Regions from separate parts of the Neobacillus pocheonensis genome, predicted to be linked through region 1. Evidence: a T-box and tRNA genes for the amino acid it is inferred to sense, from the RefSeq annotation. Region 1 holds a T-box; the other regions hold tRNA genes.
The links. The T-box of region 1 lies ahead of pheS (phenylalanine--tRNA ligase subunit alpha). A T-box ahead of a tRNA ligase gene usually reads a tRNA of that ligase, here a tRNA-Phe.

Region 1 (7,526 bases):
GGCAAAAAAGATAATCACAAATGCGATTGCACGGTAAAAAGCTGTTTCCATATTGCTTGAATCGGTAAGTATTTTTAAAGCTGTCCCTTCACCGCCAAAGTTTGGATAAGGAACCCATAATGTTAGCTTTGGAGCAAGCTCATCGTAGTATAAATATGCGACAATGTATGCAACAATAAATCCAGCTAAATGAACAATCTGCATAATAAAGCCTCTTTTAAGGCCCACAAAAAATCCGATAATAAGAAATAATAAAATGGCTAAATCTAACATAATTCTTAGTCCTTTTCTTTTTGTAGTTCTGCTTGCAGCCGTTCCAGCTCGTCTTTAATTTTAATATAATCATTCACTGCATTGACGGCAGTTAAAACAGCAAGCTTACTTGCGTCTAACAGTGGATTCTTGGAGCTGATTTCGCGCATTTTGTCATCAACTAATGATGCAACATACTTAACATGGCTCGAATTTTCCATACCTACAATAACGTATCGTTGTCCGTAAATATCTACGGTTGTTCGATTTTTTTCTGTATTTGACAACGCTAATGCCTCCATTCAAAGAATCCTACACTATATCATAACACGAACAGATATAAGTGGAAAAGTCAAACCAATTAACAAAGAATATATTTAATAGAAATGTGGTGCTTTTTTTGGGTAATGTTGTAATTATTGCCGGCATGAAAGAAATTTTAGAAATGAAAAACCATTATGGAAATTTCCTTGTTGATAAAACTCCACCTGGAAGTGTGTTTGCGGCAAAAACGCCTGCCTGTATGGTTACTGCCTATAAATCTGGAAAGGTAATGTTCCAGGGGAAAGATAGTGAAAAGGAAGCTGGTCGATGGGGTGGAACCACAGCTACTGCGCCGCCGGCAACTGCGAAAGGTAAACCGTCCGCTGCTAAAGGAGATCTTCCAGCCGGCATTGGAGGGATGTCTGTCATCGGTTCTGATGAAGTAGGCACTGGCGACTTTTTTGGTCCGATTACCGTTGTTGCTGCATATGTAAAAAAGGAACAGATCCCCTTATTAAAAGAGTTAGGCGTTCGGGATTCGAAGGATTTAAACGACGAAAAAATCGTTGAGATCGCTAAGGTGATCAAAGATGTTGTTCCTTTCAGCTTGATAACTCTTAAAAATGAAAAATACAATCAAGTGCAGCAATCAGGCATGTCGCAGGGCAAAATGAAAGCAATCCTACATAATCAGGCTATTTTAAATGTGTTAGGGAAAATTGCCCCATCGAAACCAGAGGCGATACTTATCGACCAATTTGTGCAGGCTAGCACCTATTTTCAGCATGTTAAAGGTCAAAAAGCGATCGCGAAGGAAAACGTATATTTTAGCACGAAAGCGGAAGGAATTCATTTGGCGGTCGCTGCTGCAAGCATTCTTGCCCGATATGCGTTTATTCAATATATCGATAAGCTTAGCGAGGCAGCTGGTTTTAAGATTCCTAAGGGTGCCGGGGCGCAGGTGGATGTTGCTGCTGCTAAACTGATTTTGAATAAAGGCCGTGAAGTTTTACCTTCCTTTGTAAAGCTACATTTTGCAAATACGGATAAAGCGATGGCGATCGTTAATAAAAAGCGATAATTTCTTTTGTTAAAGAATAAATTTTATTGGAGAGAGAGGGGATATTGTGGTGAATAGACTTACTGACGAAGAAATAACTTCAGCTGTTGCCGAGTTAACCGGATGGAAATTGGATGGAAAATTCATTGTGAAAAAATATCGATTTAAGGAGTTTTTAAAAGGTATTGGGTTTGTGAATGAAATTGCACAGCTTTCTGAGGAAAAAAATCATCACCCATTTATTGCGATCGATTATAAATTAGTGACATTGCGGTTAACATCATGGAATGCTGGGGGATTGACGGATCTGGATATCGCGTTAGCGAAAAATTATGATGCAATTTATCAAAATTTTAAAGGGGAATCATGATAAAACACCTCCACGAGTTGGGAGATGTTCTTTCTAATGATGGCCATTTAATTTTGAAGCTGATTTTTCAAATTGGGATCTGCTGATGGGGTATACAGAGGAGGATATTAAAAGAATTGCGAAGTCCGTTAAAACATTGGCTGAAAAACCCAGTGGCACCAATCAGGTAACCCATAGTACAAATTTTTCCTAGTCAATAAAGATGGTGTGGTTGTGAAAGGCTATGACGGCGTAAAGCCGCCTTTTGAAGAGATTATGAAAGCCAACAAAAAAAGAGTATCACTTCAGAAGAATGATACTCTTTTTTGATTGATTTTTTACCCTCTTAAAACTGCACCTGCTTTTTCTTTTAAAGCCTCAAGCACTTGTTCATGTACCTTCGTTACTTCTTCATCTGTCAAAGTACGCTCAGGATCTACATATTTTAATGAGAATGCAATCGACTTCTTGCCTTCTTCCATTTTATCGCCTTCATACAAGTCAAACACCTGAACCTCTTTCAGAAGAGGCGCACCTGCCGTCAGGATAATTTCTTTCAGCGTGCCTGACACAGTTTCTTTGTTTACCACAAGGGCAATGTCTCTTGTGATTGATGGGAAACGTGGAATGGCTTCGTACTGTAATACCGGTGCGTCTGCCTCAAGAACAGCTTTTAATGAAAGTTCGAATACATACGTATCTTTCAAATCGAGATCTTTCTGAACGCTTGGGTGTACTTGGCCAACAAAGCCGATTTTCACACCGTTCAATAAAATTTCTGCTGTACGGCCTGGATGCATGCCTTCCACTTGTGCCTGAACATACCCAACGCGTTCTGCAAGGCCAAGTTTCGCAAACATTCCTTCTAAAATTCCTTTAACAACGAAGAAGTCTACTGCCTTCTTCTCTCCTTGCCAAGAATGGGAATGCCAAAGACCGGTAACCGCTCCAGCTAAATGCTCTTTTTCTTCCGGTAATACATCCGTACCATTCGCTAAGAAAACTGCCCCAGTTTCATATACTGCTAAGCTATCGTTTTGACGGGCACTATTATATTTTAAAACCTCTAATAACTGCGGCAGGATGCTTAAACGAAGGATGCTGCGCTCTTCACTCATTGGCATTGCTAAGCGGATTGTATCACGCTTTTCAATCGCAAATTGACTAGCTTTCTCTTCACTAGTTAAGGAATACGTTACGGCTTGATATAGGCCTGCTCCCTCAAGGTATTGACGCACAATCCGTCGTTTCTTCTGGTAAGCAGATAAGCGGCCAGGAGTTGAAGAACCTATTGGCAATGTTTTGGGAATGTTGTCGTATCCGTATAGACGGGCTACTTCCTCAACAAGATCTTCTTCAATTCTGATATCGCCGCGACGTGTTGGTGCCGTTACTGTAACTAGGTCTCCCTCAATTGAAACCTCAAATTGCAGACGGTCGAAGATTTCCTTTACGTCCTTCATCACAAGGTCTGTTCCAAGTACACGATTGATTTTTTCAAGCGTAATTGAAACAACCGCTGGTTCAACAGTAAGTGTATCAACTTCTGACGTACCTTCTAAAACTTCCCCGCCTGCGTACTTCGCCATTAAGTAAGCGGCACGGTCACCCGCAGCACTAACACGGTTAGGATCGACACCTTTTTCAAAACGGGCGCTTGCTTCACTTCGTAAACCGTGGTCTTTAGATGATTTTCTCACAGCACCCCCGCTGAAGTATGCTGCCTCTAGTAGCACAGTAGTTGTATCTGAAGTAACCTCTGAATTGGCTCCACCCATTACACCTGCTAGAGCAACAGGCTCTACACCGTTGGTAATCACAAGATGTTCGGAAGTTAATGTTCGTTCAACATCGTCAAGAGTAACAAACTTTTCACCATCAACAGCACGACGTACAAGTATTTCTTTTGACCCTAAACGATCATAGTCAAACGCATGAAGCGGCTGGCCGTATTCTAAAAGAATATAGTTCGTAATATCGACCACATTATTATGTGGACGGATTCCCGCTGACATTAAGCGTGTTTGCATCCAAAGCGGTGATGGGCCAATTTTTACATTTTTGATCATTTTTGCTACATATAAAGGGTTATCTTCTTTTGCTTCTACAACAACTTTCACATAGTCAGATGCTTTTTCAGAAGATGCCTGCAGGTCAGTTTCTGGTAACTTTACGTCCCGGCCCAAAATCGCAGCCACTTCATATGCAACACCCAGCATACTTAATGCATCGGCGCGATTAGGAGTTAAGCTTAACTCAAGAACTTCATCATCACGATTTAATTGTGCAAGTGCATCAATACCAACTTCAGTATCCGCAGGGAAAACAAAGATTCCCTCAGAATACTCTTTTGGTACAACCTTACCTTCCATTCCAAGCTCAGTAAGTGAGCAAATCATGCCGTTCGATTCTTCACCGCGAAGTTTCGCCCGTTTAATTTTAAAATTACCTGGAAGCACTGCTCCAACTTTTGCTACCGCAACCTTTTGTCCTTGGGCTACATTCGGCGCTCCGCAAATGATTTGCACAGGCTCTCCTTCACCAACATCAACAAGACATTTGCTTAATTTATCAGCATTTGGGTGCTGTTCACGCTCCACCACATGGCCGACAACAACACCTTTTATGCCGTTGTTAAGGATTTCTACACCCTCAACTTCAATCCCGCTTTTAGTAATTTTTTCAGCTAATTCAGCTGCTGACACTCCAGTTAAATCTACATAATCCTGAAGCCATTTATATGAAACGAACATGTCGTCATCTCCTCCTATTATCTAGCTACAGCGCCTAGGGGCTTCCGCTTTTAGTATTATTCGTGTTTCGAGAATTGCTTTAAGAATCTTACATCGTTTGTATAGAAGTGTCTAATATCATCGACACCATATTTCAACATGGCAATTCGCTCTGGTCCCATCCCGAAGGCAAAGCCAGTGTATTTTTTAGAATCATAGCCCGCCATTTCAAGGACGTTTGGATGAACCATGCCAGCGCCAAGAATCTCTATCCAGCCTGTTTGCTTACATACGCTGCATCCAGAGCCGCCGCAAATTTTACAAGAAATATCCATTTCAACAGATGGCTCTGTGAATGGGAAGAAGCTTGGGCGTAAGCGGATTTCACGGTCCTCACCGAACATTTTCTTCGCAAATACTTCTAAGGTTCCTTTAAGATCGCTCATGCGAATATTTTCGCCGACCACAAGTCCTTCAATTTGCATGAATTGATGTGAGTGTGTCGCATCATCATTATCACGGCGATAAACTTTTCCTGGGCAGATAATTTTTATTGGACCTTTGCCTTGGTGCTTTTCCATTGTCCGTGCTTGAACTGGTGATGTGTGTGTACGCATCAAAATTTCTTCTGTAATATAGAAGGAATCCTGCATGTCTCGGGCTGGGTGGCCTTTCGGTAAATTCAGCGCTTCGAAGTTATAATAGTCCTGTTCCACTTCTGGACCTTCTGCAACCTCGTATCCCATACCGATGAATAAATCTTCAATTTCTTCAATGATTCTAGTCAGCGGGTGGTGGTTTCCAACCTTTACAGGGCGTCCTGGTAGAGTTACGTCAATGCTTTCGGATGCTAGTTTTTCAAGGACTGCTGCTTCCTCTAATCCTTTTTGTTTTGCTTCGATTTTGACCGCAATCGCTTCGCGAACTTCATTCGCAAGTGCTCCCATAACCGGGCGCTCTTCTGCTGAAAGCTTGCCCATTCCGCGCAATACTTCAGTGATAGGACCTTTTTTTCCTAAATAAGCAACACGGATGTCATTCAATTCTTTTAAGTCTGCAGACTGTTCAATTTTCTGAATAGCCTCTTCCTGCAATTCCTTTAAACGTTCTTGCATGTCTTTTCCTCCTTAACATTTTGGAAATATGATAATGGGTCGAATGAGCTTTTTTAAAAAATTGGCTCTGTTAAATTGGCTGTTGATTTCCGCTCCAGGCGCTCAGCAAACCCGCGGGCGTGCCAGGGAGCCTCCTCGGCGCATTAGCGCCTGTGGGGTCTCCCCTGCCCCGTACTCCCGCAGGAGTCGAGCGCCTTCCGCTCCAATCAACAGAGTATAAAAAAACAAAATCGTTTAACAGAGCCAAAAAAATAAAAAAACCCCATCCCTGGAAAGGGACGAGGTTTTGAATTCGCGGTACCACCCTTGTAAACACCATATGTATAACACACTAGTGTTCGCTTCATTCGGATAACGGCATGTGCCGGTGCATCTTTACATTTTATAAAAAATGGTCCCGATGCCGACTCGGGAGGTGAATTCTCTTGTCATTTCCATAAAAGTGCTTTCAGTCACGGCACTTTCTCCCTAAATGAATAACAGGCAAGATACTATTCTCCGTCATTGTCTTTAAAATTATCAACATTGTTAAATATTATATAATAATTTTTCTGGCGTTTCAAACAAGTTTGTAGTTATTTTTTTAAATAGTATAAAAGAATACCGGTAGCAACAGCCACATTGAGTGATTCGCTTTTACCGTAAATCGGAATATAAAGGTTAGCGGTGGTGTTTGCGAGCAGTTCGTTGTTCACTCCGCTGCCTTCGTTCCCGACAATGAGTGCAAAGGATTCATTGGTTGAAGTATCAGTATATGCAGAGGCTCCTTCAAGTGCTGTTCCGAATAAAGGAATATTTTTTTCTTTCAGCTTAGAGGTCCATTCGTGCAGGTCACCTCTGATGATCGGCAGGTGAAAATGGCTTCCCTGTGCCGACCTTAAAACTTTTGAGTTGAAAATATCGACGCTGCCTCGGCCGACGATGACCGCATCAATTCCCGCTGCATCGGCTGTGCGAATCATTGTGCCGAGATTGCCTGGATCCTGAACCGCATCAATGAGCAGGTAAGTTTTTGCATCTAAAGCCCCTTGATCAGGCTGGCGGCACACTGCATAAATTCCTTGTGGTGCTTCCGTCTCCGAAAGTGAATTTGAAATTTCTTCGGTTACAAGGGTAACTGGCGTACCGGCAGTGTCCCAACGCGGCGGCACACCTACTTTTTCGGAAACAATAATTTCTAACACTTGCTCCCCCTGTTTGAGAGCTTCTTCCACTAAATGAAAGCCTTCTACTAAGAATGTACCGGACCGATCCCGCTCTTTTTTCGTTAAAAGCTTTTTCCATTGTTTTACTTTAGGATTATTGACTGATTCAATGTGTTTCAAAACTGGATCTCCTTACTTTATTGATTTTCTCATTATAGCCCAATTAGGATACATAATAAAACCAAAAAATAGAAATGATATTAAAGAATAGGTTAATAAAGGAGTGTTGTTTATGAATTTAAATTTGCGAAATGCCATTATTCACAATGTTTCCGGAAATTCACAAGATCAGTTAGAAGATACAATCGTTGATGCCATTCAAAATGGTGAAGAAAAAATGCTTCCTGGTCTTGGTGTATTGTTCGAAGTCATTTGGAAAAATTCATCTGAAGAAGAGAAAAAAGAGATGCTTGCAACCCTGGAAAGCGGGTTAAAGTAATAATTTTTTTACAAAGCTGTCGATCGAGTCCGGTTGACGGCTATTTTTATGGGAAAATTTGATTTATCTGCGGAAAAATACAGTTTATCTGTGAAAATCCGTGATTTATC
Region 2 (7,526 bases), on a different contig from region 1:
AGTTAAGCTTCTAAGCGCCGATGGTAGTTGGGGCAGGCGCCCCTGTGAGAGTAGGACGTTGCCAGGCTAAGCCCCTATTGGGGCTATTATTTTGCACATTTTACATTTTGGCCCCTTGGTCAAGCGGTTAAGACACCGCCCTTTCACGGCGGTAACACGGGTTCGAATCCCGTAGGGGTCACCAAAGTTTTTTCGTGATAGCGAAAATAATGTTCATTAATTTGGAGGATTAGCTCAGCTGGGAGAGCATCTGCCTTACAAGCAGAGGGTCGGCGGTTCGATCCCGTCATCCTCCACCAGAATTTTTTCGCGAAAGCGAAAATAATTTTCATTATGTGCCGGTTTAGCTCAATTGGTAGAGCACGAACGAATAGGCTCCTTGAATAGTCTTCAGCATACTGACCGAGCTGCTGCTTGCATATGCTTTCTGAGGTCAGGATGACGAAAACTATCCAGCGAGTTCAAAATATATATTAACTCAACATTACGCCGGTTTAGCTCAATTGGTAGAGCAACTGACTTGTAATCAGTAGGTTGGGGGTTCAAGTCCTCTAGCCGGCACCATTAATACTTTTTGCTTTTTTTGAGCATCTGACTTACAACAATTTAGTTGTAGGAAATCATCTAAGTATGAGCCATTAGCTCAGTCGGTAGAGCATCTGACTTTTAATCAGAGGGTCGAAGGTTCGAGTCCTTCATGGCTCATCAAAGTTTTATCCTATCAACATGGGGCCTTAGCTCAGCTGGGAGAGCGCCTGCTTTGCACGCAGGAGGTCAGCGGTTCGATCCCGCTAGGCTCCACTTATATGGAGGAATACCCAAGTCTGGCTGAAGGGATCGGTCTTGAAAACCGACAGGCGGGTCAAACCGCGCGGGGGTTCGAATCCCTCTTCCTCCTCCATTATAATACTATTACTTAAATCGTCGCGGGGTGGAGCAGTCCGGTAGCTCGTCGGGCTCATAACCCGAAGGTCGCAGGTTCAAATCCTGTCCCCGCAATTTGGTCTGGTAGTTCAGTTGGTTAGAATGCCTGCCTGTCACGCAGGAGGTCGCGGGTTCGAGTCCCGTCCAGACCGCCACTTTTATCCCAGTAGGTAACTCTACTGTTGATATATAGATTAAGTGTGGCTCAGTAGCTCAGTCGGTAGAGCAAAGGACTGAAAATCCTTGTGTCGGCGGTTCGATTCCGTCCTGAGCCACCATTACTGATTATTCCGCAGTAGCTCAGTGGTAGAGCTATCGGCTGTTAACCGATCGGTCGTAGGTTCGAGTCCTACCTGCGGAGCCATTTTATTTTTTGATATAGCTAATAATGATACAAAAGTCGATTTCCTGAAAAGGGAAATCGGCTTTTTTGCATATCTATGAATTTATTTCCTGACATCCTCGGTCACAACAAAAGAGATGCTTCTAGTAGTAGACTCTTTCTTCATCATAGGCCATGAGCATTAAAACTTTAACAAAAAATCCGCATTTATGTATATGCTTGTTCGAACACTTACAAGTAAATTGAATAAATTAATAGTATCTGATAGAGAAAGGAGTGATATCATCGATGGGAAATAAAAAAGAAAAGGATTCTAGTAAAAAAAGCAGTAAAAAAAGTAATGAAGTACGAAATGATGTTGATGTTGAAAATATGAATAAAAACAAAAACAACAACGAAGCAGAAAATGATACAGACGTTTCTTTAAAAGACAAAAATATGAACTCTGCGAAAGCAAATATTTCTAATAGCGGCAATTCAAGTGTTTATATTGACATTAAGGTTGATAGTGAATCTCGTGCAAAAGTACGTTCAAAATCAAATGCGGATTCAGAGCAGGAACAGGAGCAAAAGCAGGACCAAAAGCAGGACCAAAAGCAAAAACAAAAAGATAAAGAAAAAGACAAAGAAAAAGACAAAGAAAAAGATAAAGACAAAGACAAAGAAAAAAATAAAGATAAACATAAATACTAATATCATGGATAGTCGGTTCTAGGGATGCTGGATACTATTATCTGGTATCCCCTTTATGATTTTAAGGAGGGTGGAAAATGGATAAATCAAACGAGAATCGCTTAAAAAGTTTGGTTAGAAATAGCGGTAACTCCGATGTAGATTTAACTGTCAATGTAGATATTGATACAAAAGCAATTGCATATGGAATGTTGTGCAGTTTATATGCTAAAGGTGAATTAACAGAATTAGAACTTGAAAGGGCCATTCAAAAACTGGATAGGTTAATTGAAAGGGGTAAGAGAAATCAGAATTCGACTACTACCTCTTCTGAAAATCAATCTAAATCATTCGATGCCCCCGAGCAGACTAGAAGAAGAAGTTGGTTTTAATAGACCAGGCGACCACAGGGACGGTTCTCACGGCTTTTTTAAGCCATGAGAACCGTCCCTGTGGAGTTTTATGATTAAAATAAATGGTATACGACGGAATATTTAAGGATTTATGGATGAATAATATGGAAAAAAAGGAATATGGGAAAAAATGCAGATTAAGTTAAGTTTTGTTTCCATTGTGTTCGTTATTTTACTTTCTGTTGGTCTTTTTGCTCATGTTGAAATTATTCCCGCCCTGTTAGCTGTGGTTAAAAGAGGTGCATGGGTCAGTATCCTATTAACCATCATTGTGCTTCCGATATGGATTTATTTGATTTATAAGATTGTTTCCATCCTAAACGAGCGGTCGATTATTTATCTATTAAGAGATCATGGGAGCTTGTTCAGTTATTACACTCTTCTTTTTCCATTGGCTATCTATATGTTAATAGACGCTTTTGTTACGGCGAAGGATATTATCTATTGGTCGCAATTGAGCTATATGCAAGGATTTAGCAGTTTTATGCTTACGAAACGAAGTGTATTCCACTTACTTGAAAAGCCAAGTAATCGGTGGGGATATCTATCAATTTGAGGATTATATGCATCGATTTATGCACGGTGACTGGAAGAAGTTTCAAAACAGCGGGAAATTCCCTGTATTAAATAAGGAAGACATTCATGTGAAAATCGTACCACTTAAAAGCATTAACAAAATTAATTCGGGCATTGAATCCTTCCTAAACAAGTAGATCGACTTCCATGGATTATATCTCAGGGGGACGGTTCCTGTGGCAGACAATAACCTCATTAAAATCCAGGAGAACCGTCCCTCTGGCACTAACTGGAACTTTTGACCTATATAACACAATAATATTTTAGTTATATTTAACCATTGATAATAGTTTGAATATTAAATAAAATTAATCCAACCCATCAGACAGGTGAGACATGTAAGACGCATAAGACAGGTAAGTACATAAGACAAGTAAATTGAATGGGGTGCTGAGCATGTCGAAAAAAGTTAGTAGTCTTGTAACTGAATATGTATTAGAGGAAATTAAGAAAGGGACGTTCAAGGTAGGTGATAAACTACATTCGGAACGTGAGCTGATGGAAACATTGAAGGTAGGCAGATCCTCCGTGAGAGAAGCCTTAAATAGCCTGGTGGATATGCAGGTCGTGGAGAAGCGCATGGGGATTGGCGTATTTGTCAAAAAAACGGATTTTAGCGACATCGTCCACAAGCATGTTGTGTCCGCTCTGCTCGATCCGAAAAGTTCTCGAGAACTCATGGAGTTTCGTTTGATGCTTGAAGTTGAAATTTGCGGAAAAGCAGCGGAAGTGGCAAAAGATGAGGACTTTGTTCAAATGGAGCAATCCCTGGAAATGATGAAGAGAGCGATCCAAATGAATTTACCTATTCTCGAAGCGGACCAAAAATTTCACCAAGCCATTGTCCATGCGACAAGAAATCAGGTTTTAATGAAAGTCTATGAATCAATTACAGATTTTCTTACCTCAGCTAAAAGAGAAATGCTTTTGATTTCGGATAAGCTAACTACTATCCAATTCCACGAGAAAATTTATCGGGCAATCAAAGAGCATAATGTCGAGCAAGCGAGACAAATGATGAGGGAACATTTGTATGACGTAGCCATTCGTTATGAAAAGCTGCATGAAAAATGGGAGAGAGAAGAGCAGCAGCGGGAGAAAACAGAACAACAATAAGAACTCATAGGTAACCATTTTTTTTGAAAAGAAATTTCAGAAAATAAATATTTTTCAGATTTAGATAGTGGCTTAAAAATAAAAAATAATCATAATTGGGGTTGAAATTATGTTAAGTAAAAAGGCTCGATTTACATTTGCAACAGCTATTATAGGATCGATGATCGCCATGACCGGATGCAGTGGGGGGAATCAGTCTGCATCGACTGGAAAATCTGCTGAAAAGCCTGCGGCTTCCACGCCAGCCGGCAAAAAAGTGATTAACATCAGTCTAAAAGCGGATCCGCCAAGCTTAGATCCTAGCCAATCCAATGCTCTCGTTGATCGCCAAGTTCAAAACAGCATCTATGATAAACTTTTTGACCTCGACAAGGATGGAAAAATTGTCCCTGTCCTAGTCGATTCCTATGAGGTTTCTCAGGATGGAAAGGTGTATACCTTTAAATTAAAGACTGGAATTAAGTTTCATGACGGTACTGAATTTAATGCCGAGGCTGTAAAGTTCAACATCGAGCGTGATAAAGCAGACAATTCCCGTCGTAAGAATGAAATGAATTTTGTCCAAAAAGTTGATGTCATCGATCCGCAAACAGTGAAGGTTGAACTATCTGAACCATTCTCTCCGTTTATTTCGATCCTTACCGATCGTTCAGGAATGATGGTATCTCCTGAAGCGGTGAAGAAGTATGGCGATGATTACTTGAACCACCCTGTAGGAACAGGTGCCTATGTTTTCGTGGAACATGTTAATGGCGACCATGTTACGTTGAAAAAGAATGAAAACTATTGGAATGGTAAAGTAAACATTGATGAATTGAATTACAAAGTATTTACGAACGGTACAGCAGCAGTGCAAAACTTAAAATCTGGTCAACTTGATTTCATAGATGAAGTTCCGACAAAGGAAATTAAAGGATTAGATAATAATCCGACTGCAAAAGTGGTTGCTAAAGCCGGAATGGCTTACCAAGGGTTCTACCTGAACACCAAACAAGAGCCATTCACGAATAAGTTCCTTCGCCAAGCAGTAAATAAGGCAGTTGACCGTGACGCTTTCATCAAAGTAGTCCTTGACGGCTTTGGAACACCTGCAAACTCTCCGTTCGGACCAGGTAACTTGGCATTTGGAGATTCGGATAAAGTGGAAAAGCCAAATAAACAAGAAATTAAGGACTTGCTGGCCAAGGGTGGAAAGCCAGATGGATTCAGCTTTAAATTACAAATCGGTACCTCTCCTGTCAATGAACAGTTCGGGGCTGTTATTCAGAACATGTTAAAGCCTTACGGAATTCAGGTAGAACTAGAGAAAGTCGAGTTTGGTACGATGTTGGAAAATGGGGCTAATCATAAATTCCAAGCGCTTCAACTCGGATGGTCAGGACGTCCCGATCCAGATCAAAGCTTCTTCGATTTCGTCGTAACCGGTCAGCCAAACAACTATGCGTCTATTTCAAACCCAGAATTGGACAACTTGGCTAAGCAAGCTCGAGTTGAATTGGATCCAGTCAAGCGTAAGGCGATTTATGATCAAGCGATGGAAATTGTCCATGATGAATCTGAATACGTGCATATTTACCATGACTTCAACCGTTTTGGTGTCTCTAAGAAAGTTACAGGCTTTGAATATATACCAGACGGCATCATCCATACACAAAAATTAGACAAGAAATAAGATCCTTTTGAAAACACGATGAGGAGGAGAAGGACATGAAATTTCTCGTAAGGCGTTTGCTGTTGACCATTCCGATTCTCTTCCTAGTGTCGGTTCTGACCTTTTCTCTGATCCATTTGATCCCGGGTGATCCAGCCCGGGTCATTCTTGGTCAAGAGGCGACACCAGAAGCCTATCAATCACTTCGGGCAGAATTAGGATTGGATAAGCCTATTGTTGTTCAGTACTTTACCTGGGTCGGGCATGTGTTGACAGGAAATCTGGGAATATCGATCATGGATCGGGTTCCTGTCACCGAACTGATTTCCCAACGATTGCCTGCTACGGTTGAATTAACGATTGGTACCTTTGTGGTCGCATTACTGATTGCTTTTCCTGCTGGTATCCTTGCTGCCGTTAGAAGAGGAACTGCCCTTGACTATACCAGTACATTTGTTGCCTTGGGCGGGATGAGTATCCCCAGCTTTTGGCTGGCGATGATGGCAATTATTTATTTTTCTGTTCATTTAGGCTGGCTTCCGGCCTCTGGTTATGTTTCGATTGCACAAAATCCGGTACAGAATTTGATGGCCATGATTTTACCTTGTTTGGCCACAGGTCTTCGGGAATCGGCGGTACTAATGAGAATGCTTCGCTCTTCATTGCTCGAGGTAGTCAATATGGATTTTGTCCGTACCGCTAAAGCGAAAGGGCTAAATGAAGTGAAGACCATTTTAGGACATGTTCTCCGCAATGCGATGATTCCGGTTGTTACTACCTCCGGATTGATGATTGCCGGACTTCTTGGCGGATTGGTGATTACCGAGTCGATTTTCTCCATTCCGGGATTTGGCCGACTCATCGTAGAATCTGTTTTTAAACGTGATTATGTAACCGTACAAGGAGCTATCTTAGTATCTGCCGTATTGGTTGTTGGTGTAAATCTAGTCGTTGATTTGCTTTATGCCGTGATCGATCCTCGAATCAAAGCGGGCAAGGGGGTTTCATAATGAAGACATTCAAAAAGTTTTTGCGGTCAGGATTAGGCGTTTTCGGTGGGGTTATTATTCTTTCTTTGATTCTAATGGCAATTTTTGCTCATCAATTGGCCCCTTTTGATCCGAACGCCCAAGACTATAATGCTATTCTTTTGCCGCCTGGCGGGGAGCATTTTTTTGGAACGGATGATTTAGGACGGGATATCTTCTCCCGAGTCGTTTATGGAGCCCAAATTTCGATTAAAGCAGCGTTATTATCTGTAGGCATTGCTATCCTCATTGGTGTTCCGATTGGGCTTCTTGCCGGATACTTTGGCGGATTCTGGGATGAATGGGTGGTCATGCGTTCCGTTGATGCCATGCAGGCCTTCCCATTCCTTATCTTGGCACTGGCGATTGCCGCTGTGTTGGGAAATGGATTTGGAAATGCGATGATCGCCATTGGGATTGGGTTTGCCCCCGCTTTTATCCGGATTACAAGAGGACAGGTACTGCAGCTTCGCAATATGGAATATATTCATGCGGCCAAAGCGACAGGCGTCAAAGATCTTCGCATTATTTTCAGTCATATCCTGCCGAATGCCCTTAATCCAATTATCATTCAAGCCACTCTGGCTATGGCATCAGGAATTCTTGCAGAAGCCTCCTTATCCTATTTAGGATTAGGCGTGCAGCCGCCAACTCCATCATGGGGCAGCATGCTGAACCAGGCCCAAACCATCATGACCGAGTCTCCGTATGCGACTATTTTTCCTGGAATGGCCATCTTTTTGGTTGTTCTCGGATTTAATCTGCTAGGTGACGGATTACAGCAAACCTTTGATCCAAGAATT
Region 3 (7,526 bases), on a different contig from region 1:
AATATGAACAAGGTGAACTCGTTTTTACAAACTTCTTCTGGATTATCTAGTTTTGAGGGAATGAAATTTTTTAAAATTACCTCTTGAAAAATATTAAAAAGACATTATAATAAAATAGTGTCGTATAAATGGTCTGGTAATAATGGCGAGAAGGTCACACCCGTTCCCATACCGAACACGGAAGTTAAGCTTCTCAGCGCCGATGGTAGTTGGGGCATGCGCCCCTGTGAGAGTAGGACGTTGCCAGGCTGTTACACTATAATTATTCCGCAGTAGCTCAGTGGTAGAGCTATCGGCTGTTAACCGATCGGTCGTAGGTTCGAGTCCTACCTGCGGAGCCATTTATATGGAGAGCTGTCCGAGTGGCCGAAGGAGCACGATTGGAAATCGTGTAGGCGGGTAACCCTGTCTCAAGGGTTCAAATCCCTTGCTCTCCGCCATTTAAATTACTGATATGGCCCCTTGGTCAAGCGGTTAAGACACCGCCCTTTCACGGCGGTAACACGGGTTCGAATCCCGTAGGGGTCACCAAATAACTTTCATAAATTTGGAGGATTAGCTCAGCTGGGAGAGCATCTGCCTTACAAGCAGAGGGTCGGCGGTTCGATCCCGTCATCCTCCACCATAATTCATAAAATATTTTAATCGTCGCGGGGTGGAGCAGTCCGGTAGCTCGTCGGGCTCATAACCCGAAGGTCGCAGGTTCAAATCCTGTCCCCGCAATACGGTCTGGTAGTTCAGTTGGTTAGAATGCCTGCCTGTCACGCAGGAGGTCGCGGGTTCGAGTCCCGTCCAGACCGCCATTTTAAATGGAAATGGCTCAATAGAATTTATTAATATGGCTCAGTAGCTCAGTCGGTAGAGCAGATTGCTTACATCATCGATTAAGCTTCAGAGGCAATCTGCGAGAAAGAACGAGAGTTCTTTTGAGCAAAGGCCTTACCTCATATTAATTGTAGGAAATTGATTTAATATGGCTCAGTAGCTCAGTCGGTAGAGCAAAGGACTGAAAATCCTTGTGTCGGCGGTTCGATTCCGTCCTGAGCCACCATTTGATTCTATATTGCTGGCACCATAAATTGTATTGTGTATATTATATGTGGAGGGGTAGCGAAGTGGCTAAACGCGGCGGACTGTAAATCCGCTCCCTCCGGGTTCGGCGGTTCGAATCCGTCCCCCTCCACCATTTATAGGGGTATAGTTTAAAGGTAGAACGAAGGTCTCCAAAACCTTTGGTGTGGGTTCAATTCCTACTACCCCTGCCAATTATATTGTGGCGATTGTGGCGAAGTGGTTAACGCACCTGATTGTGGTTCAGGCATTCGTGGGTTCGATTCCCATCAGTCGCCCCATAATATTTTCAATAAAAATATTTCTAATTTGTTTTAACATTGGGCTATAGCCAAGCGGTAAGGCATCGCACTTTGACTGCGACATGCGTTGGTTCAAATCCAGCTAGCCCAGCCATTTTCGCGGAAGTAGTTCAGTGGTAGAACACCACCTTGCCAAGGTGGGGGTCGCGGGTTCGAATCCCGTCTTCCGCTCCAATAATTATATGGCGGCATAGCCAAGTGGTAAGGCAGAGGTCTGCAAAACCTTTACCACCGGTTCGAATCCGGTTGCCGCCTCCATAATTTTTATGTTTAGTTTAGTTTAGAACAGGTTATTATATTTAGCCGGGGTGGCGGAACTGGCAGACGCACAGGACTTAAAATCCTGCGGTAGGTGACTACCGTACCGGTTCGATTCCGGTCCTCGGCATTAGCTTTATTAAAACAATTTCATTACGCCGGTGTGGCGGAATTGGCAGACGCGCACGACTCAAAATCGTGTTCCTCTGGAGTGTCGGTTCGACCCCGACCACCGGTATCACAAAAACGTTTCTCATTTTTATGAGAAGCGTTTTTTATTTTGGATTGTATCTAAATTTCAAAAGTAATTGACAATTTTTTATCCCTCTTTTATATTCAGGTTAAGTTTATTAATGTTTAAGAGAAAACGAGACTCACACAATGTTCTTTATAATGAGCAAATGCGGGAGTTTTTTTCTATAATAAACACTCGTATAAAGGATGGGTGCCATGAAATCATTTACCTTTAAATCAGATGATGGTGTTGAAATTTTTACGAGAAAATGGGATTCAGAAAGTAAAACAAGGCCAAATGCAATTATTCAAATTGCTCATGGAATGGCCGAGCATATAGAGCGTTATGATAATTTTGCAAACGAATTAGTTTCCCATAACTTCATTGTATATGGCAATGATCATCGTGGACATGGAATAACTGCTCAATTAAATAATTGCAGCGGCTATTTTGCAGATGAGCAGGGATTTGAAAAAGTAGTACGCGATATGCATCTACTCACCACCAGAATAGAAAAAGAATATCCCGATGTCCCAATTATTTTATTTGGGCATAGTATGGGTTCATTTTTATCAAGACGGTATATTCAGTTATATGGGGATAATCTAGCTGGTGTAATATTGAGTGGGACTGGTGGTAATCCTGGAATCATGGGGAAAATCGGCCAGCTAATTGCTGCAAGGGAAATGAGAAAGAAGGGACCTCAGACACCTAGCTCACTGTTAAATAATTTGACGTTTGGAAGTTATAATAAAGGTTTCAAACCCACCCGTACAGAATTTGATTGGTTAAGTAGGGAAGACCGAGAAGTTGATAAGTATATTGAGGATCCTATGTGTGGTGGAATATTCACTTCAGGTTTCTTTAATGATTTACTTACAGGAATTGAATCCATTAATAAACCAGAAAACCTTAAGATGATTCCTACTAAATTACCAATCTTCTTAATTTCTGGCAGGGAAGATCCTGTTGGAAGTAATGCCAAAGGTGTTTTGAAAACATTTAAGGCATATCAACAGGCAGGAATTGAAGATGTAACTTATCAGTTGTATGAAGGTGCTCGTCATGAGATATTGAATGAAACGAATAAAGAAGATGTTTATGCTGATATTATCAATTGGATTGGGAGACATGTTTGAGTACAGCACCGGGCACTCTGAGCCATTGATAGTGCCCGGAGGATTACTTTTTAGTAAGTCCTGGGCACTATGAACGCATGTTGTTTCCCATAAATTATGTTTTTCTATTTTATTCGACAAAAACTGCAGATATCACTTGACTTTATGAAGAATTGGGTTTAATATTATAAAAGTCAACACGATATTTAAATCTTGTATATAAATGCGGGTGTAGTTTAGTGGTAAAACCTCAGCCTTCCAAGCTGATGTTGTGAGTTCGATTCTCATCACCCGCTCCATACATATTAACTAACGCAGTGTACCGTTTCAATGGAGAACGATGCATTGCGTTTTTTTATTATCAACCCAAAACTCGAAACGTACCTTCTCCGCCGTGTATTTGAATAAACATATTCATTAACGATTCCGTCAGTCTATTAGCATTTTCCAAATCTGTTGATGGTCTCAAATAAATAATTTGAAGAGCATTTTTGGTATCTAAGGTTACTGGTGTTCTTACAGAATCAACGAAAGGACTCCCAAACGGTCCAATCAAATCAGATGCTATTATAAGCCGGTCCAATGAATTAGAGCGACCATTTAATCCAATGTACTCCTGGCCCTCCACACCTACCCGAACCTCCACAGGTCCTTCCAAACAATCCAGATCGTAAATACCGATAGGAACTTGATATTGTAACGAGAAAAAATTATTAATATCAATTGCACTTTGAACAGATGAAAGATAATTTTGCTTTTGAATCCTCTTGAAAAGAGCCTCCGCAGAAGGACGGTACCGATTTGGATCCTTGCCAAGCTTTTTAAAAATAGAACGCCATTCTTTAATGCCGGGAAAATCCGTTACCGTTTTATCCTCTAATTCAAAAAATATAGACTCCTGAAACATCTGGAGTCGTCCCTTAAGCATTTGTGGTGAATCACCAACCGTAATCCCCTTATATTCGATAACGCCTAATTTAAAATTAGGAATCTCCATGAAAAGGTCTGATGAAACTTGAATTTCCAACATTCCCACCTCCAAAAATCATTGAAAATAGTTTATCATAAAGTGATGTCCTAACAATAATTAAACGACCTCTAAAATAGATCAATATTCGGGAAGGGTGGGGAAAAAAGTGGAGATTAACAAATTGAAAGAGGAACTTATTGCTTACAGTAAAGAAATCGGTATTGATAAAATCGGTTTTACTAGCGCTGACCCATTCACTGAGTTGAAAAATCGACTAACAAAACAACAAGAACTTGGATACCAATCTGGTTTTGAAGAGCCTGATATTGAGAAACGAGTTAATCCATCTAATCTTCTGGAAGAACCTAGATCCATTATTTCGATTGCCCTCGCATATCCTTCCAAAATGAATGAACGGGTTGAAAGTAAAAAGGGAGAAAGAAGAGGGATTTTTAGCAGGGCTTCATGGGGCCTGGATTATCATCATATTCTCAAAGACAGGCTCCAAAAGCTGGAAGAGTTTATTTTATCAAAGGTACCGGAAGCTCGTTTAAAATCAATGGTCGATACAGGCGAGCTCTCAGATCGTGCGGTTGCAGAAAGAGCAGGAATTGGCTGGAGCGGGAAAAACTGCGCCATTATCACCCCTGAATTTGGCTCCTATGTTTATTTAGGTGAAATGATTACCAGCATCCCATTTGTGCCAGATACACCAATAGAAGATCAATGTGGGACCTGCACAAAATGTTTGGAAGCCTGCCCAACAGGTGCATTGATCCAGGGAGGGCAAATTAATGCACAACGTTGTATTTCATTTTTAACGCAAACAAAAGGAATTATTCCAGATGAGTTTAGAGAAAAGATTGGAAATCGCATTTATGGCTGTGACTCCTGCCAAACAGCTTGTCCTCATAATAAGGGAAAAAACTTTCATTTTCATAAAGAAATGGAGCCAGACCTTGAGATTGCAAAACCATTATTAAGACCGATATTAAAATTAAGTAACCGTGAATTTAAAAATCAGTTTGGTTCTGTAGCAGGATCGTGGAGAGGGAAAAAGCCAATTCAACGGAATGCCATTATCGCTCTTGCCCATTTTAAGGATGAAACGGCAGTCCCCGATTTAATTACCATTTTAGAAAATGAACCAAGCGCTGCAATAAAAGGGACGACAGCCTGGGCACTTGGTAAAATTGGCGGTGAAACCGCAAATGCAGCATTGAAAAAGGCAAAAGAGCAGGAAACCGACATAGAAGTGCAAATTGAGATTGAAAAAGGATTAAGCTTTAAAAATTGATCTATCGGAGCGGCCAAAGGGTTTCGCTCTTTTTTTTCATCTTCTTTCATATGTATGAAAGGAAAGGGGTGAAGAAAATGCGTGAAATTCTTCAGGAACTATTTGAAAAAAGGGCACAGCAATTTGTTGCGAACCATAGAAGTCCTAAGGATTATTTTTCAAAAGCAGAGAGGAAACTAGAATCATTAGCAAAAAGGTCTGCAGAAATCGTGAAAGTGAAGGCAGCTGGAAGGATTATCGAAAAAACGAATGAAGAGGAATTCCAATCTATAAGATACAATGCACATTATCAATATTTAATTAAACAAAAAGGCAATCTTTACATGGAGGAAGAAGTTGAAGAAAGATTAGCCAAATTTTATAAGGAAACATTAATAATGGATGGGGAGATAAAGCCTGTAGAAAATGGATCCCTACATGTGGGGGATTCTCAGCCTTTCATTGCTGATAACCATGACCGCTTAAGTTTTCAATATAACCGCTTAAAAGCAATTCAATATGCTGAACGCTGGTGGAATAGCTATAATCCTGCCTATAAAAAGTTTGAAAATGATTGTACGAATTTTATCTCCCAATGTCTCCATGTAGGCGGAGCGCCTATGAGAGGCTACCCGAGCCGTGGTGCTGGATGGTGGATGCAAAATCATAACTGGAGTTTTAGTTGGGCCATTGCTAACTCATTAAGATTGTATTTATCTAACTCAACAATCGGTTTAAGGGCAAAGCAAGTTAGTAGTCCTGACCAATTGGTATTAGGAGATGTAATTTGCTATGATTTTGAAGGGGATGGCAGGTTCAACCACAATACGATTATCACGGCTAAGGATGCAAATGGAATGCCGTTAGTTAATGCACACACGTACAATAGCCGAATGAGATATTGGGCATATGAGGATTCTTCAGCCTATACACCGAATATTAAATATAAGTTTTACCATATCCTCGATTGAGGCACTAATGTTGAAAGCAGTCAACATAGTGGTATAATTTTTTATAGAGTTATTTATCTGAGGTGAAATTCGTGTCCATACATGTAGTACTATATCAACCACAAATCCCATCTAATACAGGAAATATTGCCAGAACTTGTGCAGGAACCGATACCAATTTACATTTGATTCGGCCACTCGGCTTTTCAACAGATGATAAGATGTTAAAAAGAGCGGGCTTGGATTATTGGGAGCATGTAAATATTGTATATTATGATTCATTAGAGGAGTTTTACGAAAAAAATGCTGGCGGGGAATTTTTCTACCTAACAAAATTTGGACAAAAGCCGCATAGTAGTTTTGATTACAGCAATCCAGAGAAAGATTATTATTTTATCTTTGGGCGTGAAACGACGGGTCTTCCAAAGGACGTTATTGAAAAAAATAAAGAGGTTAGTTTAAGGATTCCAATGAATGAAAACATTCGCTCACTAAACCTCTCCAATACAGCAGCAATACTAATTTATGAAGCACTGCGCCAGCAAGACTATGCCCATTTAAAGTAAACAAAGGAGGCCTATTATTAGGGACCTCCTTTCGTTTATAGAAAGGAACAAAGATATGAACAACGTTATTGAAACCATTCTTAATCATCGCTCACTCCGGCACTTTGAGGACAAGCCTTTAACTAACGAGCAAATCAGGACAATTGTATCGTGTGCCCAATCAGCATCAACCTCAAGCTTTATTCAAGCTTACTCAATCATTGGTGTAAAGGATAAGGAGAAGAAAAGAAAGTTAGCTGAACTAGCAGGCAACCAAGAATATGTAGAGAAAAACGGACATTTTTTTGTTTTTTGTGCAGACCTGTTTCGCCATACCCTTATTGGAGAAAAAGAACAAAAAGATGTGAGCCTATCGATTGAAAGTACGGAGAAATTTATGGTTTCTCTCATCGATGCTTCGCTAGCAGCACAAAATGCCGCTATTGCTGCGGAATCTCTGGGACTAGGAATTTGTTACATAGGTGGTATTCGCAATCAGCTGGAAGAGGTTCAAAAGGTATTAAAAACACCAGAGCGTGTAATTCCTTTGTTTGGACTAGCTGTTGGATATCCCACAAAACAGACAGACCGAAAACCAAGGCTTCCGTTTGAACATATTTACCATGAGGACGAATATGAACAAGATCCAGAAATTTATGACCGTCAGCTTGAAGAATATGATGATCTGATTTCTAACTACTATAATCAAAGAACAGGCGGAAAAAGAAGAGACCGCTGGACAGAGCAGATGGGCAAAATGCTTGAAAAACAAAATAGAATGTATATGAAGGAGTTTATTCA
Region 4 (7,526 bases), on a different contig from region 1:
GAGCCGCCATCTTTATGATGGATTTCAGTAATATCGCAGGAAGACTGTAGATGCCAATCGAGGATTGGTCTAAAGTTCATATTAAAAACCGTATAACAATTGGAGATAATCGCATACTCTTGAGTGCTTCGCTTGAAAAAGTCAAGATTAGCCGCAAAATGCTCAAACGATCCAATTTTATTTCCATCGTTATCGACAATCGGTGATGGGAAAAAGAATAAACCATCACGCTTTCGGTTTAAGTCCCAATTTTTTCCTGACCCTAAGTGATCCATTAATGAGCGGTACTGCATTTTTGGAAAAATAGCAACGCTTCGAATGCCTGAGTTGACCATATTCGAAAGTACAAAATCAATGATGCGGTAGCGTCCAGCAAACGGAAGTGCTGCCAGGGAACGGTGTGTTAATAAATCTTCCAAATCATCATGGTATGTGGTGGCATCAATGACGCCTAATAGCTTTCTTTTCACGACTTTAGTCCCTCCTGTAATCTATTAAAAATTGCAGATAATGCTGACACTCTAGTGGTTATACTGACTGAATAATCCAGCCGTTTATTAATAAGCAGGATACAACCCGCTAAGCATTTCTTGGGTTACAAGAATAATTTCGTCATCGAAGGAGCGGATAACCGTTCCGTCTGGTACTTGCACATCGCACGGCACAATTGCTTTTTCAATTAGGCAGTTATTGCCAATGATGGCATCTGGCATGATGACCGATTCTTTAATAGAGGAACCTTTTCCAACCGTTACACCCTGAAAAAGAACAGATTTGTCGATTTCCCCTTCAATCGTACATCCTTCATTAATAAGTGACTCTTTGACAACCGCATCCGGAGAAATATATTGCGGCGGTTGATTTGGATTAACCGAATAGATTCTCCAGTCGTAATCAAACAAGTCTAAATCACATTCTTCTTTTAATAAATCCATGTTTGCCTCCCAAAGGCTTTGAACCGTACCGACGTCCTTCCAATAGCCTTTAAACGGATATGCATATAGCTTTTTATTTTCTTCTAAAAGAAGTGGAATGACATCCTTACCAAAATCATGACTGGAATCAGGATTCCGTGCATCCATTTCTAAATATTCTTTGAGTGTATTCCAACTAAAAATATAAATGCCCATGGAAGCAAGATTATTTTTTGGGTCGCTTGGTTTTTCCTCAAATTCTACTATTCTCAAATCCTCGTTCGTATTCATAATCCCAAAACGGCTCGCCTCGACCCATGGAACTTCAATTAAGGAAATGGTGACATCTGCCCTTTTTTCAATATGATATTCAAGCATGCTTTCATAGTTCATTTTGTAAATATGGTCCCCTGACAGGATTAAAACGTAATCAGGCTGATATTGCTTGAGATAGTTCAAGTTCTGATAAATAGCACTTGCTGTGCCCGTATACCATTTGACTTCGGAAGATTCCGCATACGGAGGTAAAACGGTTACCCCGCCATCCTTCCGGTCCAAGTCCCAGGCACTACCAATTCCAATATACGAATTTAAAAGAAGCGGCTGATATTGTGTTAAAACTCCAACGGTATCAATGCCAGAATTGGCACAATTGCTCAACGTAAAATCGATAATTCGGTACTTTCCTCCAAACGGTACAGCAGGCTTCGCTAAATCCTTTGTCAGCGAATTAAGTCTGCTTCCTTTTCCCCCTGCCAACAACATTGCTACGCACTTCTTCTTTGCCATTTCCCTTTCTCTCCTTTCGTTTTTTAACCGGTCTTAAGATATGAAAACCAAATGGTGCTATTGTTAAGTTAACGGAGTATGGTTTACCATGGAATGGTTCCTCTATAGCCTTGATGGTCTTTTTATTGATTAAACCTTTCCCTCCGTATTCTTCTTGATCACTATTTAAAATTTCCCGGTACTCACCAGGTTGATTAACCCCTATTTTATAGTCAGGGTAGCCTACACCTGTAAAGTTACAAATGATGACTAATGTATCTTCTTCTTTTTTTCCTTTACGAATAAAGGAAAAAATCGATTGATTACTGTTATTGACATCAATCCATTCAAATCCATCGTGTTGGTGATCTAGTTCATAGAGCGGTTTCGAGCGCTTATAAACCTTAGTCAATACTTTTACATATGAATTTAAATTACGATGCATGTCATATTCCAGTAAGTTCCAATCTTGTTGTTCTTTATCTTTCCATTCTGCAAATTGTCCAAGTTCAAAGCCCATAAATAATAATTTCTTACCTGGGTGTGCAAACATAAAGCCAAGCAATAGCCTTAACTGGGCAAATTTTTCCCAATATTCTCCCGGCATCTTATCTAAAAGCGACTTTTTACCATGAACGACTTCGTCATGTGAAAACGGGAGCATAAAGTTTTCTGAATAAGCATATAAAAGTGAAAAAGTTACCTTGGAGTGCACATGTGCCCGTGAATATGGAGGAGTTTCCATATATTCAAGCATGTCATTCATCCAGCCCATATTCCATTTATAGTCGAAGCCTAGACCCCCATAGCTAACTGGGGTTGTTACATTAGGGAAATCGGTGGAGTCCTCTCCAATCATTAAAAAGTGAGGATGATATTCATGGACTTCCTTATTTAATTTCTGTAAGAAATTGATTCCAAATGGATTTTCACGTTTCTCATTAGTTCCATTCGGCCAATAAATGATATTGGCAACCGCATCCATTCGAAAACCATCGATGTGGAAATTATCTATCCAAAAATGTGCGTTGGAAATGAGGAAGCTTTGCACCTCACCTTTACCAAGGTCAAAGTTGGCTGTTCCCCATATAGCATTTTCTCTATCGCCTTCATAGTGATAGGAATAAATATGTGTACCATCAAATCGATATAATCCATGGGCATCCTTGCAATAATGGCCAGGAACCCAGTCAAGGATGACACCTATTCCATGCTGATGACATTGGTCTACTAAATAGCGGAATTCATCTGGTGTACCATACCTGGATGTAACCGAGAAGTACCCTGTTCCTTGGTAGCCCCACGAGGCATCGAGAGGATGTTCAACAAGGGGTAATATTTCTATGTGGGTAAATCCATGTTCAATTACATAGGGTATAAGCTCTGAAGCTAGTTCTTCATATGTAAGGAAATCACCATTTTGTTTTTTCCTCCAAGACCCTAAATGAACCTCATAAATGACGGCAGGCTCTGATAAAAAGTTTCGGGCCGTTCTCCTGTTCATCCATTGGTTATCCTGCCAATTATAGTTGTCTAAAGGATAAACTATGGATGCGGTTTTGGGCCTTAATTCAGAATAAAAGGCGTATGGATCGGCTTTTAGTAGCCTTTCTCCAAATTGTGTTACTATTTCATATTTATATACGCTACCTTCGAGGTTTTGATTAATGATGATAATCCAAACCCCTTCATCATTTACTTTTTGCAATTCATACCCTTCACCATTCCAGTTATTAAAATCCCCAGTGAGCCTCACCTGAAAGGCATTAGGGGCCCATACGCAAAATCGTGTATATACTTTATCGGAATTCTTAAAGATATGAGCGCCAAAAAGCTGATGACTTTGGAAGAAATTTCCCTCGTGAAAAAGGTGTAGCTGATACTCAGTCGGAAACAATGTATTCACTGTCATGGCTCTCCTCATTCCCATTGAAAATATGTATTTCAAAGTCCAATTATAAGTGCAAATGAATAATATTCCTCGAAAAACTTTTTTATCTTTTCTGACAATAACCGCTATTTGCCGCCACTCATCGACACACTTCGACAGTATTAGACATAAAACAATCTTTTATCTTTCTGAAATCGACAAAAAAATATAAAGTTTTTTTATGAAATAGGTGAAGAATTATTATTTAATTTTAGGTCGTTTGATAATCTCTTGTGCTAGTACAACATTATTATTGTAAGCGTTATCAACGTTTTCTGTTATATTTTAAGTTGTTGGGTTATTATTTTAAAATAACAATCTTTTATTGGATTGCATGATATTATTTCGATATAACTTTTTAAACGTTAACAAATAATTCATACTTTTCTTTATATTCCATGGTTTATTAATTATGATTTATATAGAGTTTTCATAAGGAGAGGAAGTTTGATATGCCGTTTAAAACTAGGACAGAATCAAATGAATTAAAACTGCTGCGAATTTTAAACACACGGATGGATTTATCTGCAGAAGTGAAAAAGCACTACTTGAATCTTGAGAAAGGATATGAAGGGGAAGTAAAGTTTGATTTGTTGACAGAAAAGCTTCAGAGTGAGTGTTTTATTTTAAACGATTTGCTGTTAAAGCTGAATAATTCGAATGTTCAAATTGATACAACGATTATCTTTCAACAAACAGTAAACTTTTTTGAAGTAAAAAATTTTAATGGCGACTTTACCCTTGAAAATGGTATTTTTAAAAAAATTAAAGGAAAAGAATATCAAAATCCCGTAGATCAGGTGAATCGCGGCAAATCCTTTCTTCGGCCATTACTCAAAGACCTTGGATGCAATTTACCCATTGAAGCAAATGCTGTATTTATTAACCCCGAGTTTACCTTGTATCATGCTTCCCCAAACCTGCCATTTATCTTTCCATCACAATTAAATCTTTACATGAAAAAATTAAATATAAGACAGTCAAGTCTTAATCATCAGCATAAGCTGCTTGCTGAAAAACTAGTTTTTTTGCATCAGACAAAATCTCCATTTTCAATTCAGCCAGAATATGAATACAAAAATTTTCATAAAGGTTTTACCTGTGGGACTGCAGAACGTTTAACCTATCTATTTCATCAGATAAAAGGATTATAGTTTGTGGTGATTGCGGGTATGAAGAAAGGATTGAGAGTGCCATTTTACGTTCTGTAGAGGAAATAAAACTATTGTTTCCAGAAATAAAAATCACTACCAATATTGTTTATTATTGGTGTGGCAGCGTGGGAACTAAAAAGAGGATCAGCAGGGTTCTTTTAAGAAACTATGATGTAAAAAGATTGGGTCGATGGTCATGGTACGAATGAAATATTTTTCCGAGACAAAGATTCAATAGCCTTTATTGTGGACTCAGTACCTCTTTTGGTTTCACCGTGTCCTCTATAGCCTTCATCGTGGACTCGGTGTCTCTCTTTTGATTTCACCGTGTCCTCTATAGCCTTCATCGCGGACTCGGTGTCTCTCTTTTGGTTTCACCGTGTACTCAATTACCTTAATTACTGATTCAATATTTTTTCATAACAGGTCCTGTCTTTAAATAAACACTAAATAATTGAACTCTATATTTACTCTCATAATATTATTAATTAATTGAAGTATTTTAAGTCTTTAAGCACAAAAAAACTGATGACTTTATATCATCAGTTTTTTTGTATGACCCCTACGGGATTCGAACCCGTGTTACCGCCGTGAAAGGGCGGTGTCTTAACCGCTTGACCAAGGGGCCAAAAAAAATAAATGGCAGAGAAGAAGGGATTCGAACCCTCGCGCCGGTTACCCGACCTACTCCCTTAGCAGGGGAGCCCCTTGAGCCACTTGGGTACTTCTCTATATGGCTCCGCAGGTAGGACTCGAACCTACGACCGATCGGTTAACAGCCGATAGCTCTACCACTGAGCTACTGCGGAATATTGGTAAGTTATTTTGCTTTTGCAAAAAACTATGGTGGGCCTAAATGGACTCGAACCATCGACCTCACGCTTATCAGGCGTGCGCTCTAACCAGCTGAGCTATAGGCCCATTAATAATGGAGCGGGTGATGAGAATCGAACTCACAACATCAGCTTGGAAGGCTGAGGTTTTACCACTAAACTACACCCGCATATTACATGGGGCGACTGAAGGGAATCGAACCCTCGAATGTCGGAACCACAATCCGATGCGTTAACCACTTCGCCACAATCGCCATAATAAAAGTTATTTGAAATTAAAATAAATGGTGGCTCAGGACGGAATCGAACCGCCGACACAAGGATTTTCAGTCCTTTGCTCTACCGACTGAGCTACTGAGCCATTTCCATTTAAATGGCGGTCTGGACGGGACTCGAACCCGCGACCTCCTGCGTGACAGGCAGGCATTCTAACCAACTGAACTACCAGACCAAATTGCGGAGGCAGGATTTGAACCTGCGACCTTCGGGTTATGAGCCCGACGAGCTACCAGACTGCTCCACCCCGCGACGGTAAAAATTAATTATTTGCTTCAAAAGATAATATGGCGGAGGAAGAGGGATTCGAACCCCCGCGCGGTTTAACCCGCCTGTCGGTTTTCAAGACCGATCCCTTCAGCCGGACTTGGGTATTCCTCCATATTATATAAAGCTACTGGTGGACCTTGTAGGACTCGAACCTACGACCGGACGGTTATGAGCCGTCTGCTCTAACCAGCTGAGCTAAAGGTCCAAGTTAAAGTTCTAATGAAATTACATTTGGTAGCGGCGGAGGGGATCGAACCCCCGACCTTACGGGTATGAACCGTACGCTCTAGCCAGCTGAGCTACACCGCCATAAGTTAAATTAAGATTAAATTGGTGGAGCCTAGCGGGATCGAACCGCTGACCTCCTGCGTGCAAAGCAGGCGCTCTCCCAGCTGAGCTAAGGCCCCGAATTGATGTGAAGTACATGGTCGGGAAGACAGGATTCGAACCTGCGACCCCTTGGTCCCAAACCAAGTGCTCTACCAAGCTGAGCTACTTCCCGTAATATTAATGGCGCGCCCGAAAGGAGTCGAACCCATAACCTTCTGATCCGTAGTCAGACGCTCTATCCAATTGAGCTACGGGCGCTTTATTAAAACAAGTGGTGCCGAGGACCGGAATCGAACCGGTACGGTAGTCACCTACCGCAGGATTTTAAGTCCTGTGCGTCTGCCAGTTCCGCCACCCCGGCAATCATGGAGCGGAAGACGGGATTCGAACCCGCGACCCCCACCTTGGCAAGGTGGTGTTCTACCACTGAACTACTTCCGCATATTTAAATTAAATGGTGCGGGTGAAGGGAGTCGAACCCCCACGCCTTGCGGCGCCAGATCCTAAGTCTGGTGCGTCTGCCAATTCCGCCACACCCGCATATTCAATTAATGGTGAGCCATGAAGGACTCGAACCTTCGACCCTCTGATTAAAAGTCAGATGCTCTACCGACTGAGCTAATGGCTCATCGTAAGATGATTATAAAAAGTGGTGCCGGCTAGAGGACTTGAACCCCCAACCTACTGATTACAAGTCAGTTGCTCTACCAATTGAGCTAAACCGGCAAATAATGAAAATTATTTTCGCTATCACGAAAAAATTATGGTGGAGGATGACGGGATCGAACCGCCGACCCTCTGCTTGTAAGGCAGATGCTCTCCCAGCTGAGCTAATCCTCCAAATAACAGCCTGGCAACGTCCTACTCTCACAGGGGCGCATGCCCCAACTACCATCGGCGCTGAGAAGCTTAACTTCCGTGTTCGGTATGGGAACGGGTGTGACCTTCTCGCCATTATTACCAGACTATTTATACGACACTATTTTATTATAATGTCTTTTTAATATTTTTCAAGAGGTAATTTAGAAAAATTTCATTCCCTCAAAACTAG

Region 2: it has a tRNA-Phe gene. The T-box ahead of pheS (phenylalanine--tRNA ligase subunit alpha) is inferred to sense a tRNA for this amino acid. The anticodon was not compared.
Region 3: it has a tRNA-Phe gene. The T-box ahead of pheS (phenylalanine--tRNA ligase subunit alpha) is inferred to sense a tRNA for this amino acid. The anticodon was not compared.
Region 4: it has a tRNA-Phe gene. The T-box ahead of pheS (phenylalanine--tRNA ligase subunit alpha) is inferred to sense a tRNA for this amino acid. The anticodon was not compared.

What each region holds. Positions count from the first base shown of each region.
Region 1 is NZ_JBCNAD010000035.1:27,382-34,907, forward strand. It holds gene ABES02_RS19660 (CvpA family protein) at 1-273, opposite strand, end outside; gene zapA (cell division protein ZapA) at 279-539, opposite strand; gene rnhC (ribonuclease HIII) at 653-1,597, shown strand; gene ABES02_RS19675 (4a-hydroxytetrahydrobiopterin dehydratase) at 1,644-1,946, shown strand; gene pheT (phenylalanine--tRNA ligase subunit beta) at 2,264-4,678, opposite strand; gene pheS (phenylalanine--tRNA ligase subunit alpha) at 4,735-5,772, opposite strand; T-box leader at 6,044-6,286, opposite strand; gene ABES02_RS19690 (TrmH family RNA methyltransferase) at 6,348-7,097, opposite strand; gene sspI (small acid-soluble spore protein SspI) at 7,210-7,416, shown strand.
Region 2 is NZ_JBCNAD010000017.1:76,416-83,941, reverse strand. It holds partial or broken rRNA gene rrf (5S ribosomal RNA) at 1-67, shown strand, start outside; tRNA gene ABES02_RS08680 (tRNA-Glu) at 110-184, shown strand; tRNA gene ABES02_RS08675 (tRNA-Val) at 224-299, shown strand; tRNA gene ABES02_RS08670 (tRNA-Thr) at 489-564, shown strand; tRNA gene ABES02_RS08665 (tRNA-Lys) at 633-705, shown strand; tRNA gene ABES02_RS08660 (tRNA-Ala) at 729-801, shown strand; tRNA gene ABES02_RS08655 (tRNA-Ser) at 809-901, shown strand; tRNA gene ABES02_RS08650 (tRNA-Met) at 926-999, shown strand; tRNA gene ABES02_RS08645 (tRNA-Asp) at 1,003-1,079, shown strand; tRNA gene ABES02_RS08640 (tRNA-Phe) at 1,127-1,202, shown strand; tRNA gene ABES02_RS08635 (tRNA-Asn) at 1,214-1,288, shown strand; gene ABES02_RS08630 (hypothetical protein) at 1,556-1,960, shown strand; gene ABES02_RS08625 (hypothetical protein) at 2,038-2,331, shown strand; gene ABES02_RS08620 (hypothetical protein) at 2,483-2,908, shown strand; gene ABES02_RS08615 (FadR/GntR family transcriptional regulator) at 3,325-4,044, shown strand; gene ABES02_RS08610 (ABC transporter substrate-binding protein) at 4,154-5,716, shown strand; gene ABES02_RS08605 (ABC transporter permease) at 5,752-6,705, shown strand; gene ABES02_RS08600 (ABC transporter permease) at 6,705-7,526, shown strand, end outside.
Region 3 is NZ_JBCNAD010000012.1:28-7,553, forward strand. It holds rRNA gene rrf (5S ribosomal RNA) at 133-249, shown strand; tRNA gene ABES02_RS06620 (tRNA-Asn) at 267-341, shown strand; tRNA gene ABES02_RS06625 (tRNA-Ser) at 349-440, shown strand; tRNA gene ABES02_RS06630 (tRNA-Glu) at 457-531, shown strand; tRNA gene ABES02_RS06635 (tRNA-Val) at 550-625, shown strand; tRNA gene ABES02_RS06640 (tRNA-Met) at 650-723, shown strand; tRNA gene ABES02_RS06645 (tRNA-Asp) at 727-803, shown strand; tRNA gene ABES02_RS06650 (tRNA-Phe) at 976-1,051, shown strand; tRNA gene ABES02_RS06655 (tRNA-Tyr) at 1,102-1,186, shown strand; tRNA gene ABES02_RS06660 (tRNA-Trp) at 1,192-1,265, shown strand; tRNA gene ABES02_RS06665 (tRNA-His) at 1,277-1,352, shown strand; tRNA gene ABES02_RS06670 (tRNA-Gln) at 1,393-1,467, shown strand; tRNA gene ABES02_RS06675 (tRNA-Gly) at 1,473-1,547, shown strand; tRNA gene ABES02_RS06680 (tRNA-Cys) at 1,558-1,631, shown strand; tRNA gene ABES02_RS06685 (tRNA-Leu) at 1,676-1,761, shown strand; tRNA gene ABES02_RS06690 (tRNA-Leu) at 1,789-1,869, shown strand; gene ABES02_RS06695 (lysophospholipase) at 2,082-3,005, shown strand; tRNA gene ABES02_RS06700 (tRNA-Gly) at 3,210-3,283, shown strand; gene ABES02_RS06705 (B3/B4 domain-containing protein) at 3,346-4,011, opposite strand; gene queG (tRNA epoxyqueuosine(34) reductase QueG) at 4,121-5,251, shown strand; gene ABES02_RS06715 (amidase domain-containing protein) at 5,329-6,201, shown strand; gene trmL (tRNA (uridine(34)/cytosine(34)/5-carboxymethylaminomethyluridine(34)-2'-O)-methyltransferase TrmL) at 6,273-6,746, shown strand; gene nfsA (oxygen-insensitive NADPH nitroreductase) at 6,802-7,526, shown strand, end outside.
Region 4 is NZ_JBCNAD010000006.1:94,525-102,050, forward strand. It holds gene ABES02_RS02685 (sugar phosphate nucleotidyltransferase) at 1-470, opposite strand, end outside; gene ABES02_RS02690 (glucose-1-phosphate adenylyltransferase) at 558-1,703, opposite strand; gene glgB (1,4-alpha-glucan branching protein GlgB) at 1,645-3,594, opposite strand; gene ABES02_RS02700 (nuclease-related domain-containing protein) at 4,065-4,766, shown strand; tRNA gene ABES02_RS02705 (tRNA-Glu) at 5,323-5,394, opposite strand; tRNA gene ABES02_RS02710 (tRNA-Ser) at 5,407-5,497, opposite strand; tRNA gene ABES02_RS02715 (tRNA-Asn) at 5,501-5,575, opposite strand; tRNA gene ABES02_RS02720 (tRNA-Ile) at 5,611-5,687, opposite strand; tRNA gene ABES02_RS02725 (tRNA-Gly) at 5,696-5,769, opposite strand; tRNA gene ABES02_RS02730 (tRNA-His) at 5,778-5,853, opposite strand; tRNA gene ABES02_RS02735 (tRNA-Phe) at 5,885-5,960, opposite strand; tRNA gene ABES02_RS02740 (tRNA-Asp) at 5,974-6,050, opposite strand; tRNA gene ABES02_RS02745 (tRNA-Met) at 6,054-6,127, opposite strand; tRNA gene ABES02_RS02750 (tRNA-Ser) at 6,164-6,256, opposite strand; tRNA gene ABES02_RS02755 (tRNA-Ile) at 6,274-6,350, opposite strand; tRNA gene ABES02_RS02760 (tRNA-Met) at 6,378-6,454, opposite strand; tRNA gene ABES02_RS02765 (tRNA-Ala) at 6,477-6,552, opposite strand; tRNA gene ABES02_RS02770 (tRNA-Pro) at 6,571-6,647, opposite strand; tRNA gene ABES02_RS02775 (tRNA-Arg) at 6,657-6,733, opposite strand; tRNA gene ABES02_RS02780 (tRNA-Leu) at 6,748-6,836, opposite strand; tRNA gene ABES02_RS02785 (tRNA-Gly) at 6,842-6,916, opposite strand; tRNA gene ABES02_RS02790 (tRNA-Leu) at 6,931-7,015, opposite strand; tRNA gene ABES02_RS02795 (tRNA-Lys) at 7,028-7,103, opposite strand; tRNA gene ABES02_RS02800 (tRNA-Thr) at 7,126-7,201, opposite strand; tRNA gene ABES02_RS02805 (tRNA-Val) at 7,240-7,315, opposite strand; rRNA gene rrf (5S ribosomal RNA) at 7,324-7,440, opposite strand.